DNA from 3 places in the Bradyrhizobium sp. CCBAU 11434 genome. Region 1 is predicted to be linked to each of the others. Evidence: predicted binding sites of a transcription regulator. Region 1 holds the regulator's gene; each other region holds the start of a gene.
The links. The regulator LexA, encoded in region 1, represses DNA repair genes until DNA is damaged. The targets are predictions, from matches to a motif close to TGTTCNNNNTGTGTTCNG.
Positions count from the first base shown of each region.

Region 2: a site for LexA is predicted at 5,260-5,277, ahead of recA (recombinase RecA). Genes of this name have one in related genera too.
Region 3: a site for LexA is predicted at 5,879-5,896, ahead of XI06_RS37895 (YifB family Mg chelatase-like AAA ATPase). Genes of this name have one in related genera too.

Region 1 covers NZ_LBJX01000093.1:24,214-33,951, reverse strand. The annotation lists gene XI06_RS24010 (alpha-hydroxy acid oxidase) at 1-123, shown strand, start outside; gene XI06_RS24005 (HAD-IA family hydrolase) at 138-761, shown strand; gene XI06_RS24000 (hypothetical protein) at 903-1,118, shown strand; gene XI06_RS23995 (molybdopterin molybdotransferase MoeA) at 1,297-2,508, shown strand; gene lexA (transcriptional repressor LexA) at 2,685-3,386, shown strand; gene XI06_RS23985 (hypothetical protein) at 3,545-3,751, shown strand; gene XI06_RS23980 (hypothetical protein) at 3,943-4,377, shown strand; gene XI06_RS23975 (ComEC/Rec2 family competence protein) at 4,388-6,670, opposite strand; gene XI06_RS23970 (DUF2171 domain-containing protein) at 6,770-7,003, opposite strand; gene XI06_RS23965 (nuclear transport factor 2 family protein) at 7,092-7,478, opposite strand; gene XI06_RS23960 (glutamine--tRNA ligase/YqeY domain fusion protein) at 7,499-9,175, opposite strand; gene gltX (glutamate--tRNA ligase) at 9,320-9,738, shown strand, end outside.
Region 2 covers NZ_LBJX01000002.1:347,210-356,947, reverse strand. The annotation lists gene gcvP (aminomethyl-transferring glycine dehydrogenase) at 1-2,594, shown strand, start outside; gene XI06_RS03895 (hypothetical protein) at 2,702-3,334, opposite strand; gene XI06_RS03890 (hypothetical protein) at 3,417-3,716, opposite strand; gene recA (recombinase RecA) at 4,079-5,167, opposite strand; gene XI06_RS03880 (hypothetical protein) at 5,883-6,062, opposite strand; gene XI06_RS03875 (hypothetical protein) at 6,299-6,466, shown strand; gene XI06_RS03870 (hypothetical protein) at 7,130-7,390, opposite strand; gene XI06_RS03865 (hypothetical protein) at 7,890-8,078, shown strand; gene XI06_RS03860 (hypothetical protein) at 8,108-8,362, opposite strand; gene XI06_RS03855 (hypothetical protein) at 8,460-8,756, opposite strand; gene XI06_RS03850 (PaaI family thioesterase) at 9,105-9,569, shown strand; gene XI06_RS03845 (HdeA family protein) at 9,707-9,738, opposite strand, start outside.
Region 3 covers NZ_LBJX01000102.1:129,341-139,078, forward strand. The annotation lists gene coaA (type I pantothenate kinase) at 1-609, shown strand, start outside; gene XI06_RS37880 (histidine phosphatase family protein) at 622-1,254, opposite strand; gene XI06_RS37885 (ATP-binding protein) at 1,375-3,600, opposite strand; gene XI06_RS37890 (hypothetical protein) at 3,725-4,195, opposite strand; gene XI06_RS37895 (YifB family Mg chelatase-like AAA ATPase) at 4,292-5,830, opposite strand; gene XI06_RS37900 (PilZ domain-containing protein) at 6,060-6,305, shown strand; gene XI06_RS37905 (tetratricopeptide repeat protein) at 6,389-7,165, shown strand; gene XI06_RS37910 (AAA family ATPase) at 7,187-8,476, opposite strand; gene XI06_RS37915 (CpaD family pilus assembly protein) at 8,473-9,207, opposite strand; gene XI06_RS37920 (type II and III secretion system protein family protein) at 9,260-9,738, opposite strand, start outside.

The DNA.
Region 1 (9,738 bases):
CTGTTAGGTGCCACCTCCTTCGCCGAGGTCAACAAATCCTGCCTGCACCCGGCCACCGCAACCAACGCGCCGAGCGTGTTCAGCGCGTTCCCGCTGTTCGACCACGAACCCTATCGATACTGACCCGAAAGGCTGCAATGACCTCGCTCTGTCCCGGCAGCGCGGATGCGCTTCTGTTCGATCTCGGGCGCGTCGTGCTCGACATCGATTTCTCCAAGGCGATCGCCTGCTGGGCGGGACATGCCGGCTGCAAGCCCGAAGCCATCGTCGGGCGCTATGTGCGCGACGAGGCCTACCGCCTGCACGAGGTCGGCAGGATCAGCGACGAGGACTATTTCGCCTCGCTGCGCTCATCGCTCGGAATCTCCATTTCGGATGCCCAGTTCCTCGAGGGGTGGAACGCGATTTTCGCCGGCGAGATGCCCGGTATCGCGGACCTGCTCCCGCGCGCGGCAAAGCAGATGCCGGTCTACGCCTTCTCCAACACCAACCGGCCACACGTGGACTATTTCTCGAAGGAATATGCCGACGTGCTCCGCCATTTCCGCGAGCTGTACCTTTCGTCCAGCATCGGCCTGCGCAAACCGGATGCGGAAGCGTTCGACCATGTCGTCGCCGCGATGGGCGTGCCGGCCAGCCGGATCGTGTTCTTCGATGACCTTGCCGAGAACATCGAAGGCGCGCGCGCCCGCGGCCTGACCGCGGTCCATGTGACCTCACCCCACGACGTCGGCCTTGCGCTGAAGGCGCTGGGGATCTGATCCGGCGGCAAATTCCGGAACAATTTCGACCGGAAGCGAGGAACCAAAGCCCTTTGTGCAATTTTGTACAGAGTTCCGGGAACGAATGCCCGCTTCCGGACTCATGAGTCCGTTGGGAATTCTACGGACGGAAATATCATCGTGTTGGGCAAAACCTACCTCACCAAGCAGGCCTCCCTGCTGGTCAAATTCGCCAAGACTACCTCGGATTCCGAGCTTTCCGCCAAGCTGATGAGCAAGGCGGCCGACTTGAAGGCCCAAGCCGATCCTATGCCCGACAAGGATCAAGGCCCCAAGGCTCCCGACGTCGCTGAAGACGGAAACGCGGCAAGGGCAAATCCCATTACGCGGTCGTAACGCTGCGCGCAGGCTGCCTGTCCTCGTGTCGGTCTGCCGCGCCTTCCGGATCACGTCGCGGACACCAGCCCGGCCCGAAGCGTAAGCTTCGCGGCAATATACCCCCTTTTGCCTCGGCCTCTCCGCTCGGCTAAAACCTCGCCGACCGAGTCCTTCGATCTTGTTGCGGGAGTACGCCGTGGCCCTGATGCCGGTTTCCGATGCGCTTGCCGCCGTGCTCGCCGGTGCAGAGCCTTTGGCAGAGGAAATGATCGCACTGGATCAGGCGTTCCATCGCGTGCTCGCGCGCGACGTTGCCGCGCGGCGGACGCAGCCGCCCGAGGCCATGTCGGCGATGGATGGCTATGCCGTCCGCGCGGCCGATGCGGCGAAGGTTGATGCACAGCTCACGGTCATCGGCGAGGTCGCAGCCGGCCGCCCGTTTGCTGGAACAGTCGGCGCTGGCGATGCCGTACGGATCTTCACCGGCGGCGTCGTTCCCGCCGGCGCGGATGCGGTCGTGATCCAGGAGGACACCATCGCGGACGGCAAGCGCATCACGATCAAGGAAGCCGCCGTCACCGGGCGGCACATCCGCCCCGCCGGGATCGACTTCCGCGAGGGTGAGGTGCTCCTGCACAAGGGTACGCGCCTGACCGAGCGCGACCTTGCGCTCGCCGCCGGCATGAACCACCCGCAGCTTGCCGTCCGCCGCCGTCCGAAGGTCGCGATTCTCGCGACCGGCGACGAGCTGGTGATGCCGGGCTCGACGCCCGGCCACGGCCAGATCGTCTATTCCAACGGCTACGCCCTGCACGCCCTCGCCCGCAGCGAGGGGGCCGACACCATCGATCTCGGCGTTGCCGCCGACACGCTTGCCGCCACCACATCGGGCATCCGCCGCGCGCGCGAATCCGGTGCCGACATCCTGATCACGACCGGCGGAGCGTCTGTCGGCGACCACGATCTGGTGCAGCAGGCGCTGACGAACGAAGGTATCTCGATGGCGTTCTGGAAGATCGCGATGCGGCCGGGCAAGCCGATGATGAACGGGCAGCTCGGGCCGATGCGCGTGATCGGCCTGCCCGGCAATCCCGTGTCATCCTATGTCTGCGGCTTCCTGTTCCTGGTGCCGCTGATTCGCGCGATGTCGGGCCGTTCAGTGATTCATCATCGCCGCGAACGCGCCGTGCTCGGCCGCGACGTCAGCGCCAATGACCAGCGCGAGGATTATTTGCGTGCGCGTCTGGAGACGCGGGATGACGGCACGCTCGTCGCTCTTCCCGTCAATCACCAGGATTCCTCACTGCTTGCGAATCTCGCTGCGGCACAGGCACTTCTCGTGCGCGCCCCGTTCGCGCCGAAGGCCGAAGCCGGCACGCCTTGCGAGGTGTTGCGACTGCCCGCGTGAGCGCGTCGTTCGCAACCGTTCCGCGAGCTTTGCCGCGTTCACGGTAAATTAAGCAGTTGCGGAACATGTATCGAACATATAGTGTCCGTTCATGATTTGTTTCGAGCGTGTGGCGGCTTATTGCTGAATTCAGCGTCTCGGAATCGAACGACATCGTCAGGGGGATTTTGGTCGAGATGTTAACGCGCAAACAATACGAGCTCCTGCGGTTCATCAGCGAGCGATTGAAGGAGAGCGGCGTGCCGCCCTCCTTCGACGAGATGAAGGATGCGCTCGATCTGCGCTCGAAGTCGGGCATCCATCGCCTGATCACCGCGCTCGAGGAGCGCGGCTTCATCCGCCGCCTGCCCAACCGCGCCCGCGCAATCGAGGTGATCAAGCTGCCTGAGCTCCAGGCGGCCGCCGGAAGCCGCCGCGGCTTCACGCCGAGCGTCATCGAGGGCAATCTCGGCAAGGTGCGCACGACCTCGAGCCCGCCCGCCGACGAGGGCGAGCGTCCTGTCGCGGTTCCTGTAATGGGCCGGATCGCGGCCGGTACGCCGATAGAGGCCTTGCAGACGCGCAGCCACACCATCAGTGTCCCGCCCGACATGCTCGGCGCGGGCGAGCACTACGCGCTCGAAGTGCGCGGTGATTCCATGGTCGACGCCGGCATTCTCGATGGCGACATGGCGCTGATCCAGCGCAACGAGAGCTGCGACACCGGCGATATCGTGGTGGCCCTGATCGACGACGAGGAAGCGACGCTCAAGCGCTTCCGCCGCCGTGGCGCTTCAATCGCGCTCGAGCCGGCAAACGCCGCTTACGAGGTCCGGATCCTGCCGCCCAACCGGGTCAAGATCCAGGGCAAGCTGATCGGGCTGTACCGGAAATACTGAACTCGTCCCGCGCTCGCACCTGGCGAGCACGCCCTTAAGATTGGAGCGGACGATTGTCCGCTCCGGCTGGATAGTCCTTCAGGTTCTGCACAGATTATCCGGCCCCCTCTTCGGCGCTACATCCCCGGCACGCCACAACGAAGACCGAGGAGACCGCCATGCGCAAAATCATTCTGAGCACCGTCGCGATGGCGCTGATCGCGGCATCAGGGTCGCAGGCCATCGCTGCGCAGCCGCAGCATCGCGTTCGCAAGGCGCCACAGGCCACGACGAGTGAGCAATTCCGCAATGCCCGCAACGCCGTCAAGCAGCAGGCGCAGTCGGCCTGGCCGTATTCGGGCTGGTCGGCACCATCAGGACGCTGAGAGCGAAGTCTCCCGAATGCACAGGAGCAGGCTTTGTTCCTCATCGGCGCGGGAAAGATATTGTGATTGCAAGCCGCGGATCTGAGCCGCAGATTTGCCCCCAACATCGCATATGATTGCAAGCTTCCACTCTGATAGAGGCCTGCGCCTCAGAAGAGGCGCGGTGCTCTATCGCTGATGAGGAGCACCCGATGTGTGACTATAGCCTGCATGCCGTCGCGACGCGTCCCGCAGAAGTCGGCGAGACGATTGTCACGACAACCTTCCGCGGCACCTCGACGCGCGGCTTCGCCTCCGAAGCCGACATGTCGGTCGCGGTCTGCCTGCTGCCGGGAACGGAGCTCGCCTTCGCCGACAACGTCCGTTACGACAACAGGTGGATCTGGACGCGCACCATCAATTCGCGCGTCGGCAAGTTCGGCAAGGTCGATCCGCACATTCCCGATCGTCATCACGACGCGATCGAATTTCCCGATGGCAAATATGTGCTGGTGACCCAACTCGTCGAAGGCCAGCGCGCAACCGTGCTGCAGCTGCCGGTGACCCAGCCGTTCGGTGAGCGCGAGCATAAGCCGCAAGTGATTTCCGATATCAGTCCGACGCCTCCGCGCCTGCCGATCGGTTGAACCATCGGTTCTAATCCTCGGCCTGAAGGTCGGCCTCCGACGGTGTTGCGTCCTTGAAGCGCGGAGCTGCCGACCGCGGCACGAGGGTCAGTTCGAAATCGCCATCGCCGGCCGCCGCCGGCGACCAGGGGCGGTTTGCGCCCCTCGCCCTCACCGACTGAATCGCAAAACCGTCGCCGCGGGGTGTCAGCGCCAGCGCACCCTGGCTCACCAGACGCGGCCGGTCGACCACCATCGCGGTACAATCCGGCGGCGCGGGCCTTGCGGTCACCACCAGTGCCGCGCGGCTGCAATCATCGGCCAGCGCGTCGATGCGCAGCGCCAGGGCGATCATGCGGCCGTCAGCAAGCGGCGTCACGCAGCCGGCGTCGTCACACGACACGCCGTCACCGAGCGAGCCACTCGCCGCATCGCGCGGATCAGCGTCAGCCGCGAGCCACTCCTTCAGCAGGAAATTGTCCTTCTTCGTCCTGATCAGATGCAGCTGCCCGTCCCTGCCTCGCACCGCGACGTTCTGACCGTCACCGGCGATGAGAATGTCGGGTTGCCTGATGGAAAGACCCCAGATGGTCGCCGCCACCAGCACGAATGCTCCCGACCATCGCAGCGGCGTGCGCAGCAGACCCATCAGGACCAGGCCCAAGCTCGCAACGATCAGCGGCGCCGTGCCGAAGGCCGCGACGTGGCCGACCGCGCCCGGTAACGCAGCGACCCAGCGCGTGACCAAAATCATCCAGTCGATGCCGATCCCCATCAACCACCAGAACACTCCGTCCAGCCCGAAGGGAGCCGCGAGCAATCCCAATAGCCCTGCCGGCATCACCAGCGCCGAGACCACCGGCATCGCGCCGAGATTGGCAAGCACGCCGTAAGGCGTAACACGGTGGAAATGGAAGGCGGCGTAAGGCGTCGTCGCAAGCCCCGCGATCATCGAGGCCATGAACAACATCGCGATCTCGCGGCCGCCCCACAGCGCGATGCGCGCGGTCGCCGAATGATCGGGCGAGGCAAACAGGCTCGGCATGCCGACCTGCACCAGCGCGACGAGCCCGAGCGTTGCGGCGAACGACATTTGAAAGCTTGGATGCACCAGCGCTTCCGGCGCGACTGCGAGCACGATCAGCGCCGCCACGGCCAGGGTGCGGAACGTGATCGCGCGGCGATCGACGATGACAGCAATCAGCACCACCGCGGTCATGAAGAACGATCTTTGTGTCGCGACTTCGGCGCCCGAGAGCAGCAGATAGAACGCCGACGCAGCCAGCGCAGCGGCGGCCGACCATTTCTTGATGGGAAACCCCACGGTCAGTCCCGGGACGAGCGCGAGCAGCGCGCGGACCGCGAAGAAGACGACACCCGCGACGACGGCCATGTGATAGCCTGAAATCGAGAGGACGTGACCGAGCCCCGAGATGAACATCGCGTCATTGACGGGCGTGGTGATCGCATCGCGGCGGCCGGTGAGCAGCGCGGTCGCGATGGCGCGGTTGTCGCCGTCGAGCGTGGCGCGGATGCGCGCGTCGATCGCATCGCGCAGGCCTTGCATGACCGCGGCGTAGCGTAGCTGCAATCCGCCCGGCACGGGCGGCGTCACAGTCGTGATTGCTCCCATCGCAAAGCCGGACGCACCGATGCCCTGGAAGAACATGTCGCGCGAGAAATCGTAGCTGCCCGGCCGCAATGGCGACAGCGGTGGCATCAGCCGCGCTTTCAGCTGCACGAAGCTGCCGACGTCGGGGGCGGTTCCCTTGCGCACGGAGAGGCGGACGCGCTCCAGCTTCACGTCGCTGCGCTGCGCCTCCATCGCCGTGACGCGCAGCACGAAGCGGTCAGTGCGTTCGCGGATGTCGCGGGTCTCGACGAAGCCCGACAGCGACACGGAATAAAGCGGCTTTGCGAGCACAGTGTGGGCGATGCGCGCCGTCTTCCACGTCGCCGCCGCAAAACCGGCCGCGACCGCCGCGATCATGATCGCGGGCGCAAACCACCGGCTCCTCCGCAACAGGGCCGCGCCGAGCGTGAGCGCGGCCGCCGTCGCAACCGTGACCCACAGCACCGGCTCGTGATCGGCGGTAAAATAGAGCGCGATGCCGCAGCCGAAGGCGATGGGCACCCAGGGAAACAGCCGCCCCGCACCAGCCTCGGCCTTGGCCCATTCGCGCAGCGTCCCGACAACCCCGGGCCAGACGCCCGACCCTGCCGGCACAAAGCCTCCGGCCGACGCGGCCCGGCCTGTCGGCCAAGTCCCGGCAATGCCTTGCGACAGACGCTGCGGCCGGCCCGGCTCCGCCATTCCCTTGACAACCCCTGCGATACGCGACGGGTGCAGAGGCTACCGGAACGTGCAGGTCGCCGAATAGCGGTACGGATCAGGAACGAAGGGGCCGCGCCCCTACTTTTCCTCTTCCATTGTCACCGCGACGTCCGCCTTGGCCGACAGGCGGACCTTGTTGCCTTCGACACCGGCGACAAGGCCCTTGTCGATGAAATGGTGGTGCCCCTTGTGACTGCCCTCACCACTATCCTTCTTGGTCAGCTTGATGCGGTTGCCCTCGACCTTGTCGACCGTTCCGATATGGACGCCGTCTGCGCCGATGACTTCCATATGCTCTGCGATGTTCTGCATGGTGGGATCCTCGTTGGACCCACCCAACGCAGAGGGAGCGCGTTCGTTGCTCTCCCCGGAATGACGATACCGTGTGACGGCGCGCCTGTCAGATCAGCGGCGCCTTGGCCGAGGCGTGGTGATTGACGATCTTCCAGTCACCGTCCTGGCGGATGATGACCCAACTCATCTTGACGACGAGATCCGGGCGCTCACCTGCGAAGTTGAACGTGATGGTCGCGCCCATATTGATCAGATCGGGACCGACCTGCGCCGCCTGCACCTCGGAAAATGCCGCGCCCGGCTTGCGCCAGCGCGGCAGGCCGTTGAAATAATCGGTGACGCCATCCCTGCCCCGATAGAGCCTTGGGTTGGAGCCGAAGAAGAATGCGTTCTTCGAATACAGCGCCGACAGCGCAGCCGCATCGAGCGTCGCGAACCCGGCGCACCATTTCGCGATGATGGCGGAAACGATGGCGTCGGCCTCGCTGCTCATGTGCCCGTCAGCCCTTTGCGTCAGCCTTTGGCCACTTCTTTCGCGAAGGTATCGCGCAGGCCGATGGTGCGCGAGAACACCGGCTTGCCGGGCGTCGAGTCCTTGTCGCGCACGAAATAGCCCTGGCGCTCGAACTGCATCGGCTCGGTCGAATTGCTCGCGGCAACCGAGGCTTCGATCCGCGCGTCGGACAGGATCTCCAGCGAGTTCGGATTGAGATCGGCCGCGAAGTTCGAGGCGTCCGGGCTCGGATTGGCGAACAGCTGGTTGTAGATGCGGATCTCCGCGGGCACAGAATTGGCCGCCGGCAGCCAGTGCATGGTCGCCTTGACCTTGCGGCCGTCAGGCGCGTTGCCGCCCTTGGTCGCGGGATCGTAAGTGCAGCGCAGCTCCACCACTTCGCCCTTGTCGTTCTTGATCACGCCGGTGCACTTGACGAAATAAGCGTAGCGCAGCCGCACCTCATTGCCGGGCGACAGGCGGAAAAACTTCTTCGGCGGGCTCTCCATGAAGTCGTCCTGCTCGATATAGAGCTCACGGCCGAACGTGATTTTTCGCGTGCCTGCCGAGGGATCATCCGGATGGTTGATCGCCTCGAGCTCCTCGGTCTGCCCTTCCGGATAGTTCTCGATCACGACCTTGAGCGGCTTCAACACCGCCATGCGCCGCTGCGACGTGCGGTTCAGCTCCTCACGGATGCAGAACTCGAGCATGCCGACATCGACCACGCTGTTGGCCTTGGCCACGCCGATGCGCTTGATGAATTCGCGCAAGGCCGCCGGCGGCACGCCGCGGCGGCGCATCCCCGCCATGGTCGGCATGCGCGGATCGTCCCAGCCGGCGACATGGCCGTCGCGGACGAGCTGGGTCAGGACACGCTTGGACAGCAGCGTGTAGGTCAGATTGAGCCGCGCCATTTCGTACTGGTGCGGCGTGGACGGCACCGGCAACTTCTCGATGAACCAATCGTAGAGCGGCCGGTGGTCCTCGAACTCCAGCGTGCAGATCGAGTGCGTGATGCCTTCGATCGCGTCCGACTGGCCGTGGGCGTAGTCGTAGCTCGGATAGATACTCCACTTCGTCCCAGTCCGCGGATGATGCGCATGCAGGATGCGATAGAGCACGGGGTCGCGCAGATTGATGTTGCCCGAGGACATGTCGATCTTCGCCCGCAGCACGCGCGCGCCGTTCGGGAATTCGCCGGCCTTCATGCGGCGGAACAGGTCGAGATTCTCGTCCACCGAGCGGTCGCGGAACGGCGAGTTCTTGCCGGGTTCGGTCAGCGTGCCGCGCGCGAGGCGAATCTCCTCCTGGGACTGGTCGTCGACATAAGCGAGCCCGTCGCGGATCAGCTTCTCCGCCCATTCGTACAGGCGGTCGAAATAATCAGAGGCATAGAACAGGTTCTTGCCCCAATCGTAGCCGAGCCAGTGCACGTCGGCCTGGATGGAATCGATATATTCCTGCTCTTCCTTGACCGGATTGGTGTCGTCGAAGCGCAGATGGCAGCGGCCCGGAAATTCCTGGGCGATGCCGAAATTCAGCGCGATCGACTTGGCGTGGCCGATATGCAGGTAACCGTTCGGCTCCGGCGGGAACCGGGTCACGATCTCCTTGTACTTGGCCTGATCGAGGTCGGCCTGGATGATGTCACGAATGAAATCGCGCCCAACCTCAGTCGCCACCGGTTCTGTCATTACGAAAATCCTGTAGGGAAATCAGCGGTCCTTCTGCCAAATTCGCTTGGCTGAGCCAAGGCCTTAAGGCGTCCGCTGTCGGGCTTTAGTTATGCTCTGGTCCTGTTATATACCACCGCCTCCAATGCATAGGCCCTGCCAAGAATGACCGATTCCGTCGTTACCCGCTTTGCTCCCTCCCCGACCGGCTTCCTCCATATCGGAGGCGCCCGCACGGCGCTGTTCAACTGGCTCTTTGCGAAGAAGCACGGCGGCAAGATGCTGCTCCGGATCGAGGACACCGACCGGGAGCGCTCCACTGAGGCTGCGATCGGCGCGATCCTGGACGGGCTGAAATGGCTGGAGCTCGGCTGGGATGGCGACGTGATCTACCAGTTCAGCCGCGCGGCCCGCCACCGCGAGATCGCCGAGCAGTTGCTCACCGACGGCAAGGCCTATCGCTGCTACGCCACCGCCGAGGAGCTCGCCGCCATGCGCGAGAAGGCGCGCGCGGAAGGACGCACCCGCCTCTATGACGGCATGTGGCGCGACCGCGATCCGGCCACCGCGCCTGCTGACGTCAA
Region 2 (9,738 bases), on a different contig from region 1:
GCACGATTTTGCCCGCGGTGATCCAGCGCAATATCCTGGAGAACCCGGCCTGGTACACGGCCTACACGCCCTACCAGCCCGAGATCAGCCAGGGCCGGCTGGAAGCGCTGTTCAATTTCCAGACCATGATCTGCGATCTCACCGGGCTCGACGTCGCCAACGCCTCGCTGCTTGACGAGGCGACCGCGGCGGCCGAAGCCATGGCGCTCGCCGAGCGGCATTCGAAGGTCGAAGCAAAGGCCTTCTTCGTCGACAAGGACGTGCATCCGCAGACGTTGGCTGTGATGCGCACCCGCGCCGAGCCGCTCGGCTGGACTCTGGTCGTCGGCGATCCGCTCACCGATCTCGACAAGGCGGACGTGCTCGGTGCGCTGCTGCAATATCCTGGAACTTCCGGCGCCTTGCGCGACCTCCGGCCCGCGATCGCGGCGCTGAAGGCCAAGGGCGCGCTTGCGATCGTTGCGGCCGATCTGCTGGCGCTGACGCTGATTGCTTCGCCCGGCGAGCTCGGTGCCGACATCGCTGTTGGTTCGGCGCAGCGCTTTGGCGTGCCGATGGGTTATGGCGGACCGCACGCGGCCTATATGGCGGTGCGCGATGCGCTGAAGCGCTCGCTGCCCGGCCGCATCGTCGGCCTCTCCGTGGATTCCCGCGGTGCCCCCGCCTATCGCCTCGCGCTGCAGACCCGCGAGCAGCACATCCGCCGCGAGAAGGCGACCTCCAACATCTGCACCGCGCAGGTGCTGCTCGCCGTGATCGCCGCGATGTATGCGACCTATCACGGCCCCGAGGGCCTCACGCAGATCGCGCGTACTGTCCATCGCCGCACCGCGGTGCTTGCCGCGGGCTTGCGCAAGCTCGGTTTTGCGCCTGATAGCGATACCTTCTTCGACACGCTCAGCGTCGATGCGGGCGCCAAGCGCACTGAGATCGTCGCGCGCGCAGCTGCCGAGAAGATCAATCTCGGTGTTGGTGACGCGAGCTTGCGCATCGCGCTCGACGAGACCACGACGCCGGCGACGGTCGAAGCCGTCTGGCGCGCCTTCGGCGGCACGCTTGCCTACGCCGAGTTAGATGCCACCACGCGCGAGGCGCTGCCGGACGATCTGAAGCGCACCACGACGTTCCTCACCCATCCGGTGTTCCACGCGCATCGCTCGGAGACCGAGATGCTGCGCTACATGCGCAAGCTCAGTGATCGCGACCTCGCGCTCGACCGCGCCATGATCCCGCTGGGCTCCTGCACGATGAAGCTGAACGCGACCACCGAGATGATGTCGCTGACCTGGCCGGAATTCGGCAACCTTCACCCGTTCGCCCCGCGCGAGCAGGCCGCCGGCTATCACGCGCTGTTCGCGCGGCTGGAAAAATGGCTGTGCGACATCACCGGTTATGACGCGATCTCGCTGCAGCCGAATTCGGGCGCGCAAGGCGAATATGCGGGCCTGCTCGCGATCCGCGCCTATCACGCGGCGCGTGGAGAGAGCCACCGCAAGATCTGCCTGATCCCCTCCTCTGCCCACGGCACCAACCCGGCCTCGGCCGCGATGGTCGGCATGGACGTGGTGGTGGTCGCCTGCGAGAAGAATGGCGACGTCGACGTCAACGATCTCCGTGCCAAGGCGGAACAGCATTCGAACGATCTTGCCGCTGTGATGATCACCTATCCCTCGACCCATGGTGTGTTCGAGGAGCATATCAAGGAGATCTGCGACATCGTCCACGGCCATGGCGGCCAGGTGTATCTCGACGGCGCCAACCTCAACGCACAGGTCGGCCTCAGCAGGCCTGGCGATTACGGCGCCGATGTCAGCCATCTCAACCTGCACAAGACCTTCTGCATCCCGCATGGCGGCGGCGGCCCCGGCATGGGCCCGATCGGCGTGAAGGCGCATCTGGCGCCGTTCCTGCCCGGTCATCCCGCAACTCAGGCTGACGCACCCGTGGGTCCGGTTTCAGCCGCGCCGTTCGGCTCAGCCTCGATCCTCACGATCTCCTACATCTACATCCTGATGATGGGCGGCGAAGGATTGAAGCGCGCCACCGAGATCGCGATCCTCAATGCCAATTACATCGCCGCGCGCCTCGATGCGCATTTCCCGGTGCTTTACAAGAACGAGAAGGGCCGCGTCGCGCATGAGTGCATCGTCGATCCCCGTCCGTTGAAGACGACCTCGGGCGTCACCGTCGACGACATCGCAAAGCGCCTGATCGATTACGGCTTCCATGCGCCCACCATGAGCTTCCCGGTGCCGGGCACGCTGATGATCGAGCCAACCGAGTCGGAATCGAAGGCGGAGTTGGATCGCTTCTGCGATGCCATGATCGCGATCCGGAAAGAAATCGCCGAGGTCGAGGCCGGCCGCTTCAAGATCGAGGCATCGCCGCTGCGTCACGCCCCGCACACCGTGCACGACATCGCAGACGACGATTGGAAGCGCGCCTACGCCCGCAGCGAGGGCTGCTTCCCCGATGGCGTCTCGCGCACCGACAAATATTGGTGCCCCGTCGGCCGCGTCGACAACGTCTATGGCGACCGCAACCTCGTGTGCTCCTGCCCGCCGGTGAGCGATTACGCGGAAGCTGCGGAGTAAGATGCGGCGTAGGTCTCTCAAGGGTCGGCAAAGCGGAGCGTGCCCACGACCTCTAGATTGTTGAAGTATGGTGGGCACGGCGCTTGCGCGCCTTTGCCCACCCGACGCTACGGTCTTGAATGCGCCTCTAAGGCGCAACCAAAACTTCGGCTTTCGCGATCCCACCGCCATAGCCGCTCGTTGGTCAGAAGCGTGCCGCCCCACCAGCGCCTGATCGGGTTGTGACGGCGAAAATCCTCCCGGCCATCCAGAACCGCGCGACCAAACTCCGTCAGCGACAGCCGGCTTCGGCGATAGGCGGCATTGCGACCTCTCGCATCGTGCCGTGGGAGGGTTGCAAGTTTCGGATCGAGACCGGCAATCGCTGGCATCGGGTCAGAGGCGAGCCCTTCAAGCAACGGACCGAGCTCCCACTGGTCGAATACGCGCGTGTCGAGCAGCCCGCCCGGCTCAAATAGCTCCTTGGTGCGATTGTGCCCCTTCGCGATTAAATCGAGCAGTTGCGTTTCCGTCGCGCCCAGCCCGGTGCCTGGAGACGGCAGCTCTGCCAACAATTCTTCCATCGCCGGCTTCAGGAAGGGGAGCGTGGGAAACTCCCGATTGAGCAACCCGAAACAGAGCTCCGGCGTTGGCGCACGGTAGGCCTCCCAGGCGATACGGGCGTCCTCGAAGTCGGGCTCTGCGATGTCCAATTGCCGGATGGTGTGATCGCGAAGCCTGTCGGCGTCTGCTCCGAGCAAATCGAAATCGACCAGTCGCAGCTTTGTACGCTCGGCCGCAGGGCTCGGAACGGAGATAGTCGAGGATCCAGATCAGTTGCAATTAATTGCTCGGGCTGGGATCAAACCACAGCTCGATCTCTTCGACGCCATAGGCCTCGCAGAACCAGACCAGTCCGAGCTCCTTGTGCGCGAGACCGCTCTTGGGCGACCGCGCGACAAGGTCGGACCAACGTACTTCCGGGTCGCCTCTGAAATAGCCTCCTGTGAGGTACTCCCCAAGGTGGTGCGACGTAGGCAGCGGGCCCCAGACAAATCGAAAGATCAGCGGGACGACCATGTCCGCGCGATCCGCGTAGGTGAGACCGACGCCGGACGGACTGGTCAGGATGACGCGTTTCATGGCCCCCGTGACCTACTCCAAAACGAGACGCAATCGCCTCTCAAAATCGATACTTAGAACCTCGAGCAATGCACATTAAGTCGGCGCGACCAACATGCGGCGTTGCGAGTCCCAGCGCCACGGTGGTTCGTTGGCGAGAACGCCTGGAGACGGTAGTGGTCCCCATGCAAAACGGAAGAAGAACGGAATCACGACGTCGGCACGATCTGCCAACATGAGGCAAAGGCCTGCCGAACTGGTCAAGATCAGACGCTTCATCGCACCATCCGACCGCTACATCACAAAACGAAACGGGCACTGACGACGTCGGCAACTCAACGTCCTCAGCGCCCGCTCCTCGCGAAAACTTTTCGGTCTAAGGCTTACTCGTCCGTCGGCTCTTCGCCGTCGGCGTCGCGCTCGGGCGTGCCGGCCAGGATCTGCTCGGCGATCAGGCCGGAGTTCTGGCGGATCGCGGTCTCGATCTTGGCGGTGATGTCGGGGTTGGCCTTCAAAAACGCTTTCGAGTTTTCGCGGCCCTGACCGAGACGCTGGCTGTCATAGGAGAACCAGGCACCGGATTTTTCCACGAGGCCGGCCTTGACGCCGAGGTCGAGAATCTCGCCCATCTTGGAGACGCCTTCGCCGTACATGATGTCGAACTCGACCTGCTTGAACGGCGGCGCCAGCTTGTTCTTCACCACCTTGACGCGGGTGGTGTTGCCAACCACTTCGTCGCGCTCCTTGATCGCGCCGATGCGGCGGATGTCGAGGCGGACGGAGGCATAGAATTTCAGCGCGTTGCCGCCGGTCGTGGTCTCGGGCGAGCCGTACATCACACCGATCTTCATGCGGATCTGGTTGATGAAGATCACCATGGTGTTGGACTTGTTGATCGAGGCCGTCAGCTTGCGCAGCGCCTGGCTCATCAGACGGGCCTGCAGGCCCGGCAGCGCATCGCCCATCTCGCCCTCGAGTTCGGCCTTCGGCACCAGCGCCGCGACCGAATCGATCACCAGCACGTCCACCGCACCCGAGCGCACCAGCGTGTCGCAGATTTCCAGCGCCTGCTCGCCGGTGTCAGGCTGGGAGATCAGCAGCTCGTCGATGTTGACCCCCAGCTTGCGGGCATAGACCGGGTCGAGCGCGTGCTCGGCGTCGATGAAGGCGCAGATGCCGCCCTTCTTCTGGGCTTCCGCCACCGTGTGCAGCGCCAGCGTCGTCTTGCCCGAGGATTCCGGACCGTAGATCTCGACGATACGCCCCTTCGGAAGGCCGCCGATGCCAAGTGCGATATCCAGCCCGAGCGAGCCTGACGACACCGCCTCGATGTCCATGGACCGGTCGTTCTTGCCGAGCTTCATCACCGAGCCCTTGCCGAACTGACGCTCGATCTGGGAGAGCGCGGCAGCCAGAGCTTTACTCTTGTCCATGGAGGATCCTTCGACGATACGCAGGGCAGTGGTGGACATTGGGTCGTGCTCCTTATGGCGAGGATTCGCGTGTGGGACAAACGATTGGCGCGGCGGGTCGTCGATAAAAATACCGTACACTATTTGTTCTCAGTTCGCAATATGTTCTTTTGTGAATCTGGGCGCTGGCCTGTCGGCCAGTACCTGAATCTGGGGCCTGCCCGTATTTGACCCCGGGTATCCGAAGTTAAATCTTGGGCAATGCCTTCCTGTTCACGGCCGGAATTGCGGTTGGCAAAAGCGCCAGCCCAAACGACCAGATCAATCCGCCTCTGCGGGTGTCGGAATCGAAAGGGGCCACCTCGCGGTAGCCCCTTGCCGGTTGCAATAATTGTTCGGGATAAAATGCCAGCCCCGGCCCACGTATTTCTACCGAGAACGCTGAGGATGTGGAGTCCGGGAAAATGCGGTGTTCCACTACCGGAACTTCGAGTGTCCTGATTTCCCGAATGACTGTTCGAATGAGGACAGCACCAGATTTGAGGCGATTTTGACCGCTGGGAATTCCCGGTTTCGGATTTGTGAGTGTTCCCAAGGCGAGACGCGACCCATACTGGGCGCATGGTCATGAACGCGCTGAAGGTAGTCACCTCTGCCGGCCTCGTGTTCGTCACGGGCGGGGCTTGGCCTTATGCCCGTTATGGAGCGGCCATCTCCATTGGCCTGTGCATCGCGGCGGCAGTCGTTCTACACGTCGTTGCGCCCTGACCCTCCCTCAATTGACGGCGGCCGGGCGCTTCGCATCCCCGAGAATCAACAGCAGCAGAGGCGCCAAGGGCCCGACCGCGACGGCAACCAAAAGCCACACCCGCGACGACCTGTTGCGCTCGCGCGCCATCGCGCCTGCGAGCGGGATCGATCCAAGCGAGATGATGATAAAAAGCCAGAAGCCCATGAACCGTCTCCGATGACCATCTCCATGATCGTCGCCGAGGCGACGCGATACGATAGCATGGAAGCAATGAGACGCTCCTGCCCCTCCGCAAAATGTGAGGTCACGCCTCCGCACCCGAGGATGATGCTCATCAAGGACGCAGCGCGGTTCTGCCGTCCGCAATCCTTCGGCACAGAACTTTTCCGTGGCCGCGGGCTTTCCTTGAGAACGGCGCCGCGACAGTTGGGGATCGGATCATGACGGAAGATGCGCACCGCGATGCGAGCAGGCGCAACCCACTGCTCGAGACCGCGCTCGAGGAGATGCTGAAGTTCGAGCGCAGGGAAAGCGAGTTCCGCAAGAAGGACCGCGAGGAACGCGCCGCCGATCTCCATCTGCCCCTGGACGAGATCAGGGTGCACTGAGGAAAGGCCAAGAAGCGGCCAAGCAACGGCCAAGACGAGACAGGCCGCGGCCTACTGTGCATGGGGGTTGTTTTCGCCAGTTCTGGCGACGCGTCCCGGCCGGGCCTCGCTACATCAGCGCCAGCAGCACGATGCCGATCACCAACACCACGAAGCCAGCCGCCGTCGCGGCGGCGAATGACCGCTCAACCTTGTCCATGATGCCACCCCGCTATCGGCGCGCCACGTATCCCCCATGGCTTCGCCGTGCGCGGAGAGTGTCGCCAACGCTTGTGTCTGAAGTTGTGCGCGGAGATGTCTGAATTGGGACGCGCGGGTCCGATCGCAAGGTTCGCGCAAGCCTCGCGTGAGGCAACTGTAAGCCGAATGCTCTAGCGTCGGTTTGCCCGGTGGACCAACACCGGGCCCCCATACCCAGTCGACCCCGCTCGGCCCGAGCGGGGTCTTCGTTTTTGGCGGACGCGTTGCGGTGCCGGCTCATGGCGGAAGTTCGGTGTGTGGAATTCGACTGTGCTCGGGGATGTCAGGCTGTCGTAAGCTGAGCGGGCTACGGTCATTCGGCTATGGTGTTGCAGCCCAGCACCTCAGCCTCCAATAACCTTCTGCCCGCCCGGCTCTCCCCTGGCGGGTTTTTTTTGCATGTGAGTCCATGTCGCGCGCGCTTCAGGCGACGTCGGCGCGGTGCGTTTGCCAGCCACGCCTGTCCTTGGCGGGGGTGCGATCGTCATGGCTTGCCAGGCCTTCGAAACGCCAGAAGGTGACGACGCTGGTCCCGCCACACTGCTCGCAGACGAGGTTCTCGTCACCGAGCTTGAAGCGTCCACGCTTGTACACATCCGAAGAAGCCGGCTGCTGGCATTGCGGACAGACCAAGGGGAGATGTCTTGCACCCCAACGCTGAGCGAGATGTCTGAGCCAGATCACGTCTTCCTCTTGCACGACACGCGGGTCCCGGTCGTCCAGACTCACCAGATCATAATCGCAGCGCACGCAAAAGTGGAAATGTGAGGCGCGTGCGCATTTGCTGCGAAGGTCGTAGACTTACACATTGTGCACAAGAAAGTTCTCACGGGGCCGGCCGCGGCGGTTCCGCGACCGCCTTGGCTCGCCCGCGATGGAACCGCGGATTCGCCGCCAATTCGGCGTCTTTTTCCGTGGTTCTCCTGCCGTGAACAGAGTTCCTGGCTGTAGGGCCGATATCGGCCCTGGTACGCGGGCACCCGGCCGGGACACGGTTCCGCCGTGCCTGCAACGCGATCATCGGCCCCGACTTTCGGAATCTGATTTCGCATGCTTCGAACTGCGCGCGCTTTCGGGATTTTCGTGAATTTTCCTCGACTTAACGGCAAATTTCGCTTGTCGGCGGAATATTCTCACGCCCAACATGTTTGCGGACATGGATGGGTGAATCGTGGAGGTGACCATGAATCACAGGGGCGTAGAGTTCACGGTTGCAAAGACGGCGATCCCGGGTGTCTGGCAATGGCAGTTCCGGATTGGCGACGAAACCAAGACGGGCAAGACCGAGACGAAGATCGACCTCCTGGCCATCCGTCGGGTGCAACTGCGCATCGACCGGGAACTGAAGGCCATCGGGCGGAAGACGGCCTGAACCGATCGGGTTGGCCACAACCGGGACGACTAGTCCGCGCTGGGCAACCGCCGCATGGTGAATTCGATCTCGCCGCCGGGCAATTCGCGCCAAGTCTCGACCTCGCTCATGTAACCGGCCTTCGGATAGCGCGCGAAAAAGGCCTTCGCCTTTGCCCGTGCCGCGTCGCGCGGCAGGGTGAACTTCTCGCGCAGATAGCCGTCGCCGGCCGGGTCGCCCGAGCCGGCCGCCGGTTTGCGCCGGCGCGCCATCCGCTCGGCGAGGTCCCGCGGGCGATCCGCCATATCCTGGCTCCTCAACGCAACACTGCGAAGGAATGTAGGATCCGTATCCGGCGAACGGGAGTCCCGCCGGACGGCCAGCCCGCCGTTGGCGCCAAGATCAATTGGCGGCCGTTCCGGCCTTGGGCTTCTTGGGTGCACCGGTAGCGGCCGCGGCCTTCGGTGCGGGTTGCTTCGGCGGGTCGGCGCGCATTCCGCCCCAGGGATCGCTGGACGCCTTGGCATCCGGAATCTTCCTCAGCGTTTCCTTGTAGGCCTTGTCGCGCGCGGCATCCGCGGCCTTTTCGTCATCGGTCTTGGAGGGGCCATCGGCCATCAGATTGATATGGGGCGCGTCCTGCGCGAAGGCCGGTCCAACCACCAGCGCCAGCACCGCCACCATACGGAAAAGCTTCATCACTCACTCCTTGATCATGGATCGAAGGGGCGGATACCACACCCTGCCCGTCTTCGCAGCTCCGAGCGCCGCTTCAACCCGCTAGAGCCGATCCGATCTGCACGATTTCGGCCCATGGAGCCAGTCGTCCCAAATCGGGCCGCACTTGGTGCAGCCGTTCAGTGCCAGACCAAGCGCGGCCAGGCAGAATATCAGGACACATCGACGCAACATCGTCCACCCGCTCCCAAGCATGGCATCATATCGGGCGAAGTCAGGCATTTTCAAGCCGACCGCCGCAGTGACTTTACCGCGCCCAAGCGCGCAGAGTGGACGAAACATCCGGCAACACAGGAGGGAACGACCGCAATGCCATCACAGCCAGAAGCCGAGTTCGGCATCGCCGAGGCCAGACGCATCCTCGGCGAGGTCTTTGCGCCCTGGGTCCAGGATCTCAACCTCTCCGTCGAGCGCATCGAGCACACGCCGCCAGCGGATGCGCCGGACTGGCAGCCCGGCGCGCTGCTCCGCATGCCGTTCTCGGAGAAGCTGTGCCGCAACGGTGGCGTTGTCTGCGGCCAGGCCTTGATGGCGCTGGCCGACACCGCGGTGGTGATCGCGAATCTCGCGGCCAACAGAGGCTATCGTCCGATGACGACGGTGGACCAGACCACGCATTTCATGCGCGCGGTCGCCTCCTCGGACGTGCTGGCTGATGCGCGCGTAGTGCGGCTCGGACGTACCATGAGCTTCGGCCGCGTCACCCTGCTATCCGCCACCGACAACAAGCAGGTTGCGATGGTGTCGAGCGCGTTCGCGATGCTGCCGGGCTGAGCATCATCCGAAACGAAGAGAGCCGCATGAGCGCGAAGCGTACGGCGGCTCTCGGTGACAGTGATGTCGAAGCGAGATGTCGAAGCGAGAGGCCGAGGTGAGATCGCAATCTTGCCTCGGCCAGCTCGCTTCAAGAACTACTTGCCGAGAATTTCGTCAGCCGCGGTGA
Region 3 (9,738 bases), on a different contig from region 1:
TCGCCGCGTCCGAAAGTCGATCTGATCACCACCGACGGATTCCTCTACCCGAAGGCGCTGCTCGAGCAGCAAGGCATTTTGCAGAAGAAGGGTTTTCCGGAGAGCTACGACCTGCAGCTGCTGCTCAACTTTCTGTCCGACATCAAGTCGGGCCGCCGGCACGTGCGCTCGCCGGTTTATTCGCATCTGACCTACGATATCGTGCCGAATGAATGGGCCGAGATCGACCAGCCCGACATTTTGATCGTCGAGGGCGTCAATGTCTTGCAGACCGGCAAGCTGCCGCGTGACGGCAAGGCGGTGCCCGTCGTCTCCGACTTCTTCGACTTCTCGGTCTATATCGACGCCGACGAAGAGGCGCTGCGGCACTGGTACATCAAGCGCTTCCTGGCACTGCGCGACACCGCGTTCACCAATCCAAAGTCCTACTTCAACCGCTATGCGCTGTTGTCGGACGAGGAGGCGATCGCCACCGCCACCGCGATCTGGGAGCGGACCAACCTCGCCAATCTCGAGGACAACATCTTGCCGACGCGCCCGCGGGCGACGCTGATCCTGAAGAAGGCCGCGGATCACGCGGTGGAGAGCGTGGCGCTCAGAAGGCTGTAGCTTCGCCGCCCATCATTGGCCGGCCTTCGCCGTCCAATCCGCGGCTTTGATGCGGGCCACGAAAGTCGCGGGTCCGGAGCCGCTGGCCTTGTAGACAAAGGCTTCGCCTTCCTGAACGTCTCCGGCGTCCTTGCCGAAGGCATCGGCAAGGTTCGTCTTGTGCGTGACGAGGACGGTGTTCGTGCCTGATGCCGGCGATTGATCGACGAGCTGGCGCACGGCCGCTCCAGCCTTTGTGTTCGCGGCACTGGGGTTTGCCATTCCCGATGCGCTGGCGTTGCTGCTGTCCGTCAATGCGTCGACTGCCTGGCCTTCCTTGCCGGTGATCAGCTTGCCGGCTTCGATCGCGCGGTTCAGGCGGCTTGTGTAGACATTCCCGATCGGAATCGCGCGTTCCCGGATTGCCACCCCGATCTGACGCGCCATATCCCTGCCCTTTTCACTCAGCTGGCGCTGGGCACTCATGTCGTCGAACTTGAAGGGATAGACGTCCTTCTGGCTGTCGTCGGTCGCGGTGTGCCGAAACACCAGAACGTAGCCGCCCTGCTTTAGCGAGGCGATGAGCTCCGTCGTATCCGCTGCGACGGCAGCCTGGGCGCTAGCGGCGAGAAGGACAATGACGAAGAGGCGGCAAAGCACATTCATGCGCGATATCCTCTACGGAAACCGAGCCCCCGCAGGATGATGACGCACAGCAGGTTCGATTTCAATTGCAGATTGTCGGCCGGGCAAGGCGCGCCCGTCACCACGGGGAGAGAGCGCGGGCTACACCGCCAGCTGCCGTGCCGCCGCCAAGCCCGCGAGCGCCTCGTCCAGCTTCTCGCGATCGAGCGGCTTGATCAGAAATCCGTTCATGCCTGCCTCGAAGCAGGCGTAGCGATCTTCCACCAGCGTGTTCGCGGTGAGAGCGAGGATCGGCGTGTGATGGCCGCCGCTCACGGCCTCATGGGCACGGATGCGTTTGGTTGCCTCGATGCCGTCGAGCTGCGGCATCTGGATGTCCATCAACACCAGGTCATAAGGCGTGCCGGCAGAGCTGGCCGCAAGCCAGGATTCCAAGGCCGCTTCGCCATGAACCGCGATGACGACACGGTGGCCGAGCTTGGTCAGCAGCGACCGCATCAGCAGCGCGTTGATCTCATTGTCCTCGGCGACAAGGATCGAGAGGCCGTGCGTGGGCGCTCTGACTGCCGTCGGCTCGACGGGCTCGGGTGCGAGATCGGGTGATGCGACCTCCGGCGTCAGCGCGAGGCGCGCGGCGAGCGAGGCTGCACGCAATGGCTTGACCAGGAAGCCGGTGAAAGCAGGCGAGAGTCCTTCGTGACGCGAGCTCGGTGTCAGCAGCACGAGGCGCTGCGTCGCATGGGCGCGGGCGGCTTCGCCCACGCGATCGGCAATGGTCGCGCCGAGCGCATGGTCGACCAGCACCGCATGCCAGGAGCGCTCCGGCAGCAGCGCTTCGGCCACCGCTGCGTCTGCGACCAGGCAGGTCTGGCCGCCCCAGCGCTCCAGCCGCCGCGCGATCAGGGACGCTTCGATGCCGTCGGCGATCAGCAGGATGGATTTGCCTGATAGATCAGGGCTCGGAAATGCCGTTTGTCCGGCCTCGCCTTGCGAGGGCGCGAGCGGAATGGCGACCTCGAAGGTCGAGCCCTTGCCGGGCGCGCTCTCCAGCGTGATACGGCCGCCCATGCGCTTGACGATGCGCTCGCTGATGGCAAGGCCAAGCCCGGTGCCGCCGTAGGTGCGGGCAACGCGGTCGTCGGCCTGCTCGAATTCGCGGAAGATGCGCGATTGCGCCTCGGGCGCAATGCCGATGCCGGTGTCGCGGACCAGGAAGCTGATCTCGTTCGGCCAGATGCCGGGCTCGACGATCAGCGCTACGCCGCCTGATACGGTGAACTTGATGGCATTGCCGGCAAGATTAAGCAGCACCTGGCGCAGCCGTGCGGCATCGCCGCTGACTTCAAGCGGCAGCCGCTCGTCAACATAAGCCGCGATCTCGAGTTTCTTGGCCTGCGCGCGCGGCGCCAGCAGTTCGGTAACTTCCTCGATCAGGGTCGAGAGTGCAAAGGGACGCTGCTCGAGATCGAGCTTGCCGGCCTCGATCTTGGAATAGTCGAGCAGCTCTTCGATCAGCGCCATCAGCGCTTCGCCCGATGTTTTCACCGCCCTGGCGTAGGTCGTCTGCTCCGGCGTCAAATTGGTGTCGAGCAGGAGTCCGCCCATGCCGATGATGCCGTTGAGCGGTGTGCGGATCTCGTGCGAGGCCATCGCGAGGAAGCGCGACTTGGCGCGATTGGCGGCATCGGCCTGGTCGCGCGCATCCGACAGCGCACGCTCGGTCTCGGTGCGGTCGGTGACGTCGCGTCCGACGCTTTGCAGCTCGGCGGGCCGACCGGCATCGTGCCGGACAAGGCCCTCGCGCCAGGCGATCCAGCGCGCGCCGAGCGGAGTTGATATCTTCTGGTCATGGATGCGCGTGCCGCTCGCTTCGCGCGCGCTGTCGCCCTGCTCCAGCACGTCGAAATCGAACCGCGTGCCGACCAGTGCGCTGCGCGCCTGCCCGGCCAGCGCGCAATAGGCGTCGTTGGCGAAGGTGATACGACCCTGATGATCGCGCAGCACGATGAGGTCGCCCTGTGATTCGAACAGGCTGCGGGCGCGCTCTTCGGCTTCCTTCAGCTCCCAATTGCGGTCGATCAGCGCCTCGTTGTGAGCGGCGAGCTTGCGCATCCGCCTGGCAACGAAACGCAGCCGCATGCTCAGCGTGGCAAGCCCAAGGCAAGCCAGCGCGAAGAGGAAGCTCGCACCGATCGCAAACGCGTTGGGATCGTAGCCGGAATTCGGCGCGCGGCTGCCGGTGACGAAGCCATAGGCGCCGCCGAACGTGGCCGAGAAGATCATGAAGGAGCGGATGGCAAAGGCGACCTTCGGGTGGCGGCGCCTGAAGCGGCGCATGCGCACCTTGATCCGGAACGTCCGATCCATCGCCACCGACCCCGACTCTTGCCCGAAACCTGCCACCGCCGTGCGCGACGATGTCCTGCCGACCTTGCGAACAGCTTGAGGCTTCGAGGTGGCCTCGAAACAGGGTTGACGAGGTATTAATGCGTCAGAGCGAGGCGGCCTGGAGGGGCCACTTGTGGTCGCCATGAGCACCGACGATCAGGGCTGCGGCCTCGCGCGGCGAGAACGTCTTCGAGCGGACAAAGATGCGGTAATCGGCCGGGCCGTCAGTGGAAAGATAGATCACCGGGCCACCATCGACAGGTTGCGCTGCGATGGTGATGAGGCGGTTCGCTGGATTGGCCTGGCAGGAATCGGGCTCAGAACCGAGACCATCGTCCACGACCGCGAAGTCCGCAGTATCTGGGTCATCGGTGATCTGAACCCGGACCGTGGCGCGCGACAGATCGTCGGTGAAGGCGACATGGACGCCGGCGGTCCAGAACAGGGAGGTCAGCTCGACCGAGGTGTCGCCGAGGGCGATGCAGGGCTGCGAGACCGATCCGATCTCGCTGCGGGCGAACACCGCAGCCGCCAACAGGGGAACCACTGAGGCCAGGATCTTGAAACGCAACATGACACGCTACTCGCCAGGCCCTGATGGAACTGATGGGCCTTATGGTTTGCAGAGCGTAAAGGAAACTCGTTACCACCGGGTTGATGCGCGGGATGATCAGGCGAGCTGGCGCACATCCTCCGCGAGTGCGCGGTACGACAGCGCTTCGGCGAGATGCAGCCGGCCGATCCTGTCCGCGCCATCGAGGTCGGCGAGCGTGCGTGCCACCCGCAGCACCCGGTGATAGCCGCGCGCCGACAGCCGCATGGTCTCGGCAGCATCGCGCAGCAGTTTCTGCCCCTGCGCGTCGGGCTTGGCGATGTCCTCGAGCACCGCGGCCGGCGCTTCGGCATTGGTGCGGACCTGCGGCAGGCCCGCCTCCGCGTAACGCGCGAGCTGGATATCGCGCGCCGCCGCCACGCGCGCGGCGACTTCAGCGGAGCCTTCGGTCGCTGGCGGCAGGATCAGATCGGCTGCGGTGACAGCAGGGACTTCGATGCGCAGGTCGATGCGATCCATCAGCGGGCCGGAGATGCGCGCCTGATAATCGCCGGTGCAGCGGTCGATGCGGCCGCGCTTGCAGGCATAGCCGGGCTCGAACGCATTGCCGCAGCGGCAGGGATTCATCGCGGCGACCAGCATGAAGCGGGCAGGGTAGGTGACGCGGTGATTGGCGCGCGACACCGACACCTCGCCATTCTCCAAGGGCTGGCGCAGCGAATCCAGCACGCGCGGATCGAACTCGGGCAGCTCGTCGAGGAACAACACGCCCTGATGCGCCAGCGAGATCTCGCCGGGCTTTGCGCGCGCGCCGCCGCCGGTGAGTGCGGCCATGCTGGCGGAATGATGCGGCGAGCGGAACGGCCGCCGCGATGTCAGCGCGCCGCCCTCGATCTCGCCGGCGACGGAGGCGATCATCGAGACCTCGAGCAGTTCGCCGGGCGATAGCGGCGGCAGGATCGAGGGCAGGCGCGCGGCCAGCATTGATTTGCCGGCACCGGGCGCGCCGATCATCAAGAGGTGATGTCCGCCCGCGGCTGCGATCTCCAGCGCGCGCTTGGCGCTTTCCTGGCCCTTGATGTCGCGCAAATCGAGCAGCGAGCTTGCGGCTTCATGCACTTTCGGCAGGGGCCGCGACAGCACCTGCGAGCCCTTGAAATGGTTGGCGATCTGAATCAGCGAGTGCGCGGCGACGATCTGGATGTCGGGGCTCGCCCAAGCTGCCTCAGAGCCGCAGGCGGCGGGGCAGATCAAGCCTTCCTCGCGCGTGTTGGCGCCGATCGCGGCGGGCAATACGCCAGCGACTGGTGCGATCGAGCCGTCGAGGCCGAGCTCACCGAGCACGGTGAAGCCGGTCAGCGCATCCGGCGGGATCGCACCAATCGCCGCCATCAGTCCGAGCGCGATCGGCAGGTCGTAATGGCTGCCTTCCTTCGGGACGTCGGCGGGTGCGAGATTGACGGTGATCCGACGCGCCGGCAGCGCCAGCCCCGAAGCGATCAGCGCCGATCGGACGCGCTCGCGCGCCTCCGACACCGCCTTGTCCGGCAGGCCGACGATGGCAAAGGCCGGCAGACCCGGCGCGACCTGCACCTGCACATCGACCGCGCGGGCCTCGATTCCCTCAAAGGCGACTGTCGAAACCCGCTGGACCATGCTGCCCCCCTTGCACAATTAGGGGTAGCAGAGCGGGACTGATTTGACAAGAACAATACGGGAACATGGATGAGGGCCCCGGCGGTTCCTAACATCAGGTAAACGGGACCAGGACACTAAGCTTCGACTACGCCTCGAATGCGAACGGCTCTCCTCAGCACATCCCAACGAATGTCCGCTACTCCTAGAGGTGCGGGATGGGCCGTGATCTAACGGGTGAACAATTCAAATGCTTGCAAATCGCCGCAGAAGCGAACGACGGGTGTGCAGCCGGCTGGCCAAGATTCATCTTGGCGCGGGCTCGCTGCCGCGGGACTGCACGATCACCGATATCTCGGACGGGGGCGTGAAAGTGGTGGCGGAATTCCTGGAAGTGCCGCCGCAGTTCACCATCATCTTCGCGCCGGATTACTCCCGCCAATGCCGCCTGCGCTGGCGCATCGGCTGCGAATTCGGTGCGGAATTTACCGACTAGGTCACATAAGGACGCGTCCTTAACCGGACTTTAGCGTTAATCGGCAAAGCATCTCTGATCAGTCCGCCGGCGGTGATCAGAGTATGTCCAAGCGTTCGTCCCTTGCCTCGTCCCCGGCGAGATTCCTGCTTCCCGCGCTCGCGGTGCTTGCCCTCGGCGGCTGCCAGACCACGAGCCTGGACGACGTGACCGGCGCGCTCGGCGGCCGGTCCGAGCCTGTCGCCGCGGCCGATGGCAAGCCGGATATGGGCGCCTTGCGCGAGCGCTATCGTGCCAAGCCGAACGATCCCAATATCGTCCTCGAATATGGCAAGGCGCTGCGTGACGGCGGCCAGCACGCCCAGGCGGTCGCCGTGTTCGAGCAGGCCGTGCTCGCCCATCCCAGCAACAAGGCGCTGCTCGCCGGTTACGGCCGTGCGCTCGCCGACAATGGAAATTTCCAGCAGGCTTTTGACGTGCTGGGCCGCGCGCATACGCCCGAGGATCCCGATTGGCGAATCCTGTCGGCGCAGGGCGCGGCGCTCGACCAGCTCGGCCGCAACGAGGAAGCGCAGCAATATTACGCCACGGCACTGAAGATCGTGCCCGAGGAGCCGACGGTGCTGTCCAATCTCGGCCTGTCATACATGCTGCAGAACAATCTGCCGAAGGCCGAACAGGTGCTCGGCCGCGCCTATCAACGCAATCAGAGCAATGCGCGGATCCGTGCCAATCTCGCGCTGGTGTTGGGATTGCAGGGCCGCGAGACCGAGGCTGAAATCCTCGTGAAGGCAGATTTGCCTCCCGACCAGGCCGCGGCCAAGATCACGGCGCTGCGGCAGCTGCTGGCGAAGAAGCAGCAGCAGCGGGCGGAGAAATAATCCACCGCCGTTGCCGGCTGTTTACGACGCCTTGCGATGCGGCGCGGATCCGCGCCCCGTCTTGCCCTTCAGCCGCTTCAGCAGCGGTCCGAGCAGCGAGCGCTTCGGTTTTTTCACCTCGCCGCGCCCGGCGAGCCGGTTGGCCATGTTCTGGAACAGCTCGGTGGTGCGGTGGCTCTTGGAGACCTCCGCGATCATCTGGCCATTGTTGGCCGCGGTCGAGAACAGTTTCGAGTCGAACGGAATCACCGCGAGCGGCTGGCTTTCCATGGTCTTGGCGAACGCCTTGACCTCGATCTCGGCCCGCTTGTGCATGCCGACCTGGTTGATGCAGTAGAGCGGCGGCCGGTCGTTCGGCCGCGCCGTTTTCAGCACCGTCAGCATGTTCTTGGTGTTGCGCAGATTGGCGAGATCAGGCTCGGCCACGATGACGATGTCGTCGGCGTTGACCAGCGCGCGCTTGGTCCAGGCCGACCATTGATGCGGCACGTCGAGCACGATGCAGGGCGTGGTCATGCGCAGCGTGTCGAAGATCGCATCGAACGCTTCCGCGCCGAAATCATAGACGCGATCCAGCGTCGCGGGTGCCGCAAGCAGGCTGAGGTGCTCGGTGCATTTGGCGAGCAGGCGCTCCATCAGCGCCGTGTCCGGCCGGTCCTGCGACAGCACCGCATTGGCGATGCCCTGCGCCGGATCCTGGTTGTAGTCGAGGCCGGCGGTGCCGAAGGCGAGGTCGAGATCGATCACGACGGAATCGAGCGCGAGGTCGCGCGCGATGGTCCAGGCCACGTTGTGCGCGACCGTGGACGCGCCGACGCCGCCCTTGGCGCCGACCACCGCGATGATGCGGCCGGTGATGATGGCTTCCGAGGCCGAGAACAGGCTGCAGATCGAGCGCACCACGTCGATGGTCTCGACCGGGCCGACCACGTAGTCGTTGACGCCGCGCCGCACCAGCTCACGATAGGGCGCGGTATCGCCGGGATTGCCGATCACGACCACGCGCGTGCCGGGATCGCAGACGCCGGCGAGGTCGTCGAGACCTTCGAGGATATCGCGCGTGCCGTCGGATTCGAGCACGATGACGTTCGGCGTCGGCATCGTGTCATAGACTTCGATGGCCGCGGCAAGTCCGCCGCTCTTGGCGGTGAGATGCGCCTTGGCGAGACGGCGATCCTGGCCGGCCGCGGTCACCGCGGCGAGCGTCCTCTCGGTCTCGCAAAAGGCCTGCACCGAGATGCGGGGAACCGGCGCAATGTGTTCGTCGGGGTGCTGCGGATCACCCGCTTCTTCGTCGTCGATGCCCGTCATTTGCCTATTTCGCTGAGTTTGGCCTTGTCAGCCTCGGGATAGGTGGTCGCGGTTGGATTGCCCTTGCGGTAGCGGTCGAAAGCGATGTCGCGCCGTGCCGTATAGACCGGCGTCTCCGCGCGCGGCTGCTCGAGATCGGCGGGGTTGTCGATCATGGCCGCGAGGTTGCGCTGGCTGGCACAGCCGAGATTGAAGTAGGGCCGGTTCTCGTTGTAGCCGGGATCGAGGATCGACGGCCCCACATCTTCGGGCCACAGCCCGCAGGGGCCGGCGACCGCAGTGATCTTGGAATAGCTCAGGCGGATGGTCGGCAGCAGGCCGGGATCCTCGGGGCGATAGGGATGCTGCACGATGGCGCGCGACGGCACGCCGCCGCTGCCCAGAACGCCGCGGATCTCGTGATAGGTCGCAGCGGCCGCGCGCGAATTTGCAGTGTCGATCGGCACGTCGACGACGACCGAGCCGGTACCTTCGCGGACCCAGTCCTGGGCAATCCCCATCACGTCGGCGTGCTGCGCGGCCGACAGACCACCGCGCGACTTGCCGACGAAGATCACGATCGAGCGCTTGCCTTCCTGCACCGCGATCGGATGACGCATGCGGTAGTCGGTCGGCACCGTCTGGGTGGTGACGACGTCGCCTGTGGTGTTGCAGGCCCCGAGCATGACGGAGAGCCCCGTCAGCGCGAGCGCGATGCGCAAATTGCGACGTCGATCTGCTGTCCTCGTCATCGCCTGGTCCCCTCTTGCCCGTTTCTCGCCCCGGTCCCCAAAACCGTTGGTGTCAGTCGATGATGAAGCCGAAATCGCCCCTGTCGCCGTCGATCGGATCGACGCGGCGCGCGATGCCGTAGAGCCGGTTCATGCGCCCGAGCAGCGCCGATTGCGCATCCGAGGAGGGCGCAAAACCGTCGTCGGGCCGCGACAATTCCTTCTGGGCGACCGCGCGCACCACATAGGGCGTCACGATGACCATCAGCTCGGTCTCGTTGTTGACGAAGTCCTGGCTGCGGAACAGCGCGCCGAGGATCGGCACCTGGTCGAGGCCGGGCAGGCCGTTGATCGCCTGCTTTGTCTGCTGCTGGATCAGGCCGGCCATCGCCATCGAGCCGCCCGACGGGATTTCCAGCGTGGTCTCGGCGCGGCGGGTTTGGAGCGAGGGGATGGTGATCGAGTTGTTGGAGGTCGCGGACACCGCCTGGGTCAATGTGATCGAGTTCGTATTCGACAGCTCCGAGACCTCGGTCATCACGCGCAGGCTGA